2 regions of the Thalassospira sp. TSL5-1 genome follow, and region 1 is predicted to be linked to the other one. Evidence: riboswitches for the same ligand, from Rfam matches in the RefSeq annotation. Region 1 holds a riboswitch; the other holds the start of a gene.
The links. A riboswitch is a leader RNA that binds a small molecule or an ion and turns the genes downstream of it on or off. The one in region 1 is predicted to bind thiamine pyrophosphate.
Positions count from the first base shown of each region.

Region 2: linked by a shared signal. The riboswitch ahead of LF95_RS06305 (ABC transporter ATP-binding protein) and the one ahead of thiM (hydroxyethylthiazole kinase) in region 1 are both predicted to bind thiamine pyrophosphate.

Region 1 covers NZ_KV880638.1:412,959-416,375, reverse strand. Annotated here, with positions in the region: gene LF95_RS11430 (Tex family protein) at 1-1,880, shown strand, start outside; TPP riboswitch at 2,026-2,150, shown strand; gene thiM (hydroxyethylthiazole kinase) at 2,217-3,032, shown strand; gene thiE (thiamine phosphate synthase) at 3,029-3,417, shown strand, end outside.
Region 2 covers NZ_KV880637.1:1,335,184-1,338,600, reverse strand. Annotated here, with positions in the region: gene LF95_RS06315 (LysR family transcriptional regulator) at 217-1,065, opposite strand; gene LF95_RS06310 (quinone oxidoreductase family protein) at 1,164-2,132, shown strand; TPP riboswitch at 2,238-2,349, shown strand; gene LF95_RS06305 (ABC transporter ATP-binding protein) at 2,340-3,173, shown strand; gene LF95_RS06300 (ABC transporter permease) at 3,170-3,417, shown strand, end outside.

The DNA.
Region 1 (3,417 bases):
ATGCCGACCTGGTGGCCCGCCTGCGCCAGCTTTTGTGGGATGACGGCGAAATTACCGCCAGCGTCATCGAGGGCAAAGAAGCCGAAGGGGCAAAGTTTTCCGACTATTTCAGCCATTCGGAAAAGGTCAAAACCTGCCCGTCGCACCGCGCCTTGGCACTATTCCGGGGTCGCAACGAAGGCATTTTGCAAATTAAACTGATCCTGGGTGCCGAAGACGAAGACCGCCCGCGCGGCGAACCGGGCCGGGCCGAAACCGTGATTGCCGCCCATGTCGGCATTCGCAACCAGGGCCGCCCGGCCGATAAATGGCTGTCTGACACCGTGCGCTTTACCTGGCGCGTCAAACTGTCACTGTCGATCGAGCTTGATTTGTTTGGCAATTTGCGTGACAGCGCCGAAGAAGACGCGATCAAGGTTTTTGCCGATAACCTGAAAGACCTGCTGCTGGCTGCCCCGGCCGGGCAAAAGGCCACAATGGGCCTGGACCCGGGGGTGCGTACGGGTGTGAAGGTTGCCGTGGTCGATGCCACCGGCAAACTGGTGGATACGGCAACGGTTTATCCGTTCCAGCCACGTAATGATGTTCAGGGCGCGATTAACACGCTGGCAGCCCTGGCAGCAAAACACAAAATCGAGCTGATCGCCATTGGCAATGGCACCTTCTCGCGCGAGACGGACCAGCTTGCCGGCATGCTGCTAAATGCCTTTACGCAAATCAAGGCGACCAAGGTGATTGTTAACGAGGCCGGGGCATCGGTTTATTCGGCGTCACAATTTGCCGCCGAGGAATTCCCCGATCTGGACGTATCGCTGCGGGGTGCGGCCTCGATTGCACGCCGTTTGCAAGACCCGTTAGCCGAGCTTGTGAAGATCGACCCGAAATCCATTGGGGTTGGTCAATATCAGCACGACGTTTCGGAAACAAAGCTGGCACGCTCGCTCGATGCGGTGGTGGAAGACTGCGTGAACGGTGTGGGCGTGGACCTTAATACTGCATCAATCCCGCTTCTGACCCGCGTTGCCGGGCTCAGCGAAGGGCTGGCGCGCAATATTGTTGGCTATCGTGACGTCAATGGGGCGTTTCGTTCCCGTGCCGATTTGCGCAAGGTCGAACGGCTGGGGCCAAAGGCCTTTGAGCAATGCGCGGGCTTTTTGCGCATTCGCGGCGGTGATAATCCGCTTGATGCCTCCGCCGTGCACCCGGAAGCCTACCCGGTTGTGGAAAAAATCAGCCGCGAAAGCAGCCGGGACCTTGCCAGCATCATTGGCGATTCACCGTTCCTCAAAACCCTGCGGCCGGAAAAATTCGCCGATGATGTTTTTGGTGTGCCCACGATCCGCGACATCCTGGCCGAACTTGACAAACCCGGTCGAGACCCGCGCCCGGAATTCAAAACCGCGAAATTCATTGAGGGTGTCAATGAAATCAAGGATTTGAAAGTCGGCATGAAACTGGAAGGCACGGTGACCAACGTCACCAATTTTGGGGCATTTGTCGATATTGGCGTGCATCAGGATGGCCTGGTTCATATTTCGCAACTGGCCGACAAATTTGTTGCCGACCCGCGCGAAGTGGTCAAGGCTGGGCAAATCGTTTCGGTCACGGTGATGGAAGTGGATGCACCGCGCAAACGCATTGGCCTGTCGATGAAATCCGCCCCGGATTACGAAGGGACGCAGGAACGGCGCGAACAGCGCAGCCAGCCCGGCGGTGCCCGCCATAACAACCAGGACCGCAACCAGCCGCGCCGCCCGGGTGGCAATGGCGGTAATGGCGCCAATAGTGGCCGTGGCAATGCCAAAACGGCGTCGGCGGGCGATGCCGGGGGCGGGGCAATGGCCGCAGCCCTGAAGGCAGCAATGGAACGGCGTAAGTAAGCCCGGAGAATCGGCCCGATAAATACATGGAACGGAAGGCGGGATGTTTGGGCATCCCGCCTTTCTTTTTGCCTGTGGGCTGATACCAATCTATCCCCCCCTGCAAACAGCACATTGACAGGACGATCAACAAAACCCATCTTGCGGGTTCACCAAGGGGAGCCCCGGCAGGGGGCTGAGAAACTGCTACGGCTGAGAAATCAGACAGCGCAGTGACCCGTTGAACCTGATCCAGTTCATACTGGCGTAGGGAGGGTGCAAACGCATGACACCGCGTTTCAACATCATTCCGGCACCGAACTGGGTTTCCAAACGCACCTGCATGGGAGCCTTGCGATGACTGACACACACCCAAACCTTTCCCCCGCCCGGCTTTTAACCGACATGCGCAACACTGCACCGCTGGTACAGTGCATCACCAATTATGTGGCAATGAATATAGCCGCCAATACGCTGCTGGCGGCCGGGGCCTCGCCCGCGATGGTCCATGCGCCCGAAGAAAGCGGTGAATTTGCCGCCATTGCCGGGGCGCTCACGGTCAATATCGGCACCCTTTCCACCGAATGGGTCGCAGGCATGAAGGAAGCCGCCAAGGGGGCCAGCGCGGCACAAAAACCCTGGATCCTGGACCCGGTCGCCCATTTTGCCACCGGTTTTCGCCGTGATACTGTTGCGGCCCTGCTGGCGTTACAGCCCACCATCATACGCGGCAACGCTTCCGAAATCATTGCCCTTGCCGGGGGGCAAAGTGCCGGTCAGGGGGTGGATAGTGGCGACCCGGTTGAACAGGCCGAAGAAGCCGCCAAAACCCTGGCCCAAAGCCAAAAATGCGTGGTCGCCGTAACAGGCAGCAGCGATTTTGTCACCGATGGCAGTGCAGCCGTTCGCATTCTCGGCGGGTCTGCCCTGATGCCGAAAATAACGGCGATGGGCTGTTCGCTCACCGCGCTGGTTGGGGCCTTTGCCGCAACGGCACCCAAGGCCCCGTTTGAGGCCACCATTGCAGCCCTGGCCTGTTTTGCCGCCGCCGGAAAGATGGCGGAAAAAACCGCATCCGGCCCGGCCAGCTTTGCCACGGCCTTCCTGGATGCCCTTTATAATCTTGATGATGCCGCCCTTGAAACCCACGCCGGGATCGAGGTTCTGTCATGACATTTGATCTGTCGCTATATCTGGTTCTGGACCCTGATTTATGTCGCGATCATTCGATGCTGGAAACCACAATGGCCGCCATCAGGGGCGGCGCCACAATGGTCCAGCTACGCCATAAAACCGCCAGCACCCGTGAATTCATTGAAATTGGTCGCGCATTGAGGACGGCGATGGAAGGAAGCGGCGTGCCGCTGATCGTTAATGACAATATTGACGCCGCCATCGCGATTGATGCACATGGCCTGCATATTGGCCAGGACGATATGCCCGCCGAAATGGCCCGGCAAAAGCTGGGTAAAGACAAAATACTGGGGCTATCGATTGAATCCGAAGCTGTCGCCCGCAAAATCGACAAAACCGTCATTGATTATGTCGGTATCGGTCC
Region 2 (3,417 bases), on a different contig from region 1:
AAAATTCAGAACACCAAGGCATGAATAACGGCGGAAAAGCACAGAAAACCAGCACAGGGCCAAAGGCCCCGCCTCTGAATGCTTCCGGTGTTAGGGTTTGCAGAAGTGCTTCTTAATTTCAAGGGATATTACGTAAAACACCCCAAAATATTCTCGCAATTGCAATATTTCAAAATTTGAAACATGTTTAACCGCCACCTACACCTTAAATAGCCGTCATGCGGCAAGACCTTCGATGGTTCTGATCAAAAAATCCATGCCGCTTCGCACACGCGGGGCATGGCGCAAATCGGCATGAACCAGCATCCATATCTCGCGGGTGGGGAAATCCTCTTGCCCCTTAAATTTCCGCAAATGCGGGTCCGTATCACCCAAATAACAGGGCAACAATGCCACCCCCACCCCGGCGCGCGCGCCCGCAGCCTGAACATCCATATCGTTCGAGCGTAAAACAACCGAGCGCCCCGCCAGCCGGTTTTCAAGCCAGCGATATTGCGGAATATCCGCACTGCTGTCATCCCAACTGATCAGATCCCAATCCACCTCGGGTTTGCGATAATCGGCCGCCCCATAAAAGGCCATCGGCATATCGGCCAATTTACGGGTAATGACGCTGGATTTTCGGGGTCGGGACAGACGAATGGCAATGTCAGCCTGACGGCGGTTCAAATCCGCCGACTGGGTTTGCCCCTGCAAAATCACTTCGATCGTCGGGTGTTGTTGACGAAAGCCGTGCAGGCCTGGCGCAATCACATGACGGGCCAGGGATGGCGGCGCGCTGATGCAAAGCGGCACCGAAACACCCGTCATCGAACCGGCTGCCGCGCGTTCCACGGCAAACATGGCGTCAAGTGCTTCCTGCCCGCGCCCCGCCAGCAATTGCCCCTCCTGGGTCAACATCACTGCCTTGGGCAAACGGTCAATCAAACGCAGGCCAACATCCACCTCCAGTGCGGCGACACGCCGGGCCACCGTGCTGTGATCAACCCCCAGCTTGCGAGCCGCACCGGAGAAACTGCCCGTTTCAGCCAGAGTTAGAAAATAGCGAAAATCTTCCCAGTTCATTTGTGCATTATCACCCATTTAGCATGCAAATATATGCAATTTCCCCCATGACAAATACACCGTAATCCTGAATGTGTCACAACATTCAGGAGACAGACATGAGCCGTATCATTCACATGGACCAAAGCGGCGGCGCATCGGTTCTATATGCCACCGACATTGAGCTGCCTGCACCACAGGCCAATGAAGTGTGCGTCAAACAAAGCCTGATTGGCGTTAATTACGTTGATGTTTATTTTCGCAAGGGCCTTTACCCGATGCCGAACCTTCCGGGCAGCATCGGTGTGGAGGCTGTGGGGACTGTTTGTGCCATTGGCAGCAATGTTACGGGTTTTGAAATTGGCGACCGGGTTGGCTATGCCGGGTTCCCGGTTGGCAGTTATTGTGCGATGCGCAATGTTGCGGCCAACCGCCTGATAAAGCTGCCCGATGACCTTGGCGATGAACAAATTTCCGGGTCGCTGCTGCGCGGTTTGACGGCGTATTTTCTGCTGGTGCATGTATGCAAGGTCCAACCGGGACAAAGCATGCTGGTTCACGCCGCAGCGGGCGGCTTGGGCCAGGTACTGGTGCATTGGGCAAAACAGTTGGGCATCACCACCTTTGGCACGGTCAGCACCGCCGAAAAGGCCAGGCTGGCGCAAAAACAGGGCCTGGACCATGCCATATTCTACAAAGACCAGGATTTTGAAACGGTCATCAGGGAGCTGACAGATGGTCAGGGCGTTGATTATGCCATTGATGGTATTGGCGGCGAAACCCTGAGCAAGAGCATCCGATCCACCAAACCCTTTGGGACAACGGCGAATATCGGCCAGGTCGGCGGGGATTTACCCTTGCTGAATGTCAACACGCTGGCAAACCGGTTTTTAATTCGCGCCAGTGTTCTGGCCTTCATCAATGACATGCCAAGGTATCATAATGCGGCAAAAGCATGGTTTGATATTTTGCGCCACGGATCCCTTCCGGCGGCACATATTTATGATTTTGCCAACGCATCCCAAGCCCATGCCGACCTTGAGGCTGGGGCAACAAACGGGGCCGTTTATCTGAAAGTCGATAAATAAGTCCGCCTCCCCGAAAATAAGGGCGATGACACCCCGGCCAATCGGGATCAAACGAAAAAGAATGATCTCAAAACTTGACGCCGGGGTTTCATCTGCGCATAGTCGGGTCATCTCCAGGGGGGCCCGTCGTAAACGGGCTGAGAGGTTCGGTGTTGCCGGACGACCCTTTGAACCTGAACCGGTTAAGACCGGCGTAGGAAGGATCGTATGACAGATACCGATACAAGACCGCCCGTTACCGGGCATTCACAGGCCCCATCCGGTCAAAACCGAACATCATTTGATGTTCACTTGCGCCATGCCTGTGTTGAATTTAATATTACCCGTTTGTTCCATAACCTGTCGCTTGATCTGGGCGCGGGCAGTTTTACCTGTTTGCTGGGGCCATCCGGCGTGGGCAAAAGCACCCTTTTGCGTTTTCTCGCCGGGTTGGTGGGCAGTGATGCCGCCAGTGGCACCATTACGTGTAGCGATGGCAAAGCCCTGAACGACCGGGTCGCCTATATGGCACAACAGGATTTATTGTTGCCGTGGCGAACCGTGCGGGAAAATGTGGTGCTGGGCGCTGTATTACGCAGCGAAAAACCGGACCTTTCCCGGGCCGATCATTTAATAGCCGAGGTTGGCCTGCAAAAGGCCGCGCATATGCGCCCGGCGGAACTGTCGGGCGGAATGAAACAACGTGCCGCCCTGGCCCGCACCCTGATGGAAGACCGGCCAGTTGTGTTAATGGACGAGCCATTTTCCGCCCTTGACCCGCTCAACCGCATGCGTATTCAGGACTTAGCGGCACGGGTTTTACAGGGTAAAACCGTTTTACTGGTCACGCATGACCCGCTCGAAGCCCTTCGCGTCGGCCATAAGGTGATGGTGTTGCAGGGCAGCCCGGCAACCCTGTCCGATGCGGTTATTCCCGACGGTCACATTCCGCGCGATATCACCGACCCGGTTATCCTGCGCCATCAGGCGGAATTGCTGCGGCAATTAGGGGCCTTGTCGTCACAAGGCGACCGGTCCGACCTGGCGGAGGCAAAGCCATGACCGTTACCAGATCCGTCAAATCCACCAGCCCGGCTGTTCCTGCCCGTTCTGTCACCCCGCTGGCAGAGCGCAAGCTGCTAAAACTCGCGCGACCCTTTATCATCATCATCACCCTGATCGCCACCTGGCAAATTGTCGTGAGCGTGACGGGCGCGCCCAAATATATGCTGCCCGCCCCCTATGATGTATGGCTGGCGCTGATCCAGCGCCATGCGGTGCTGCTGGATCATGCGGGCTATACCAT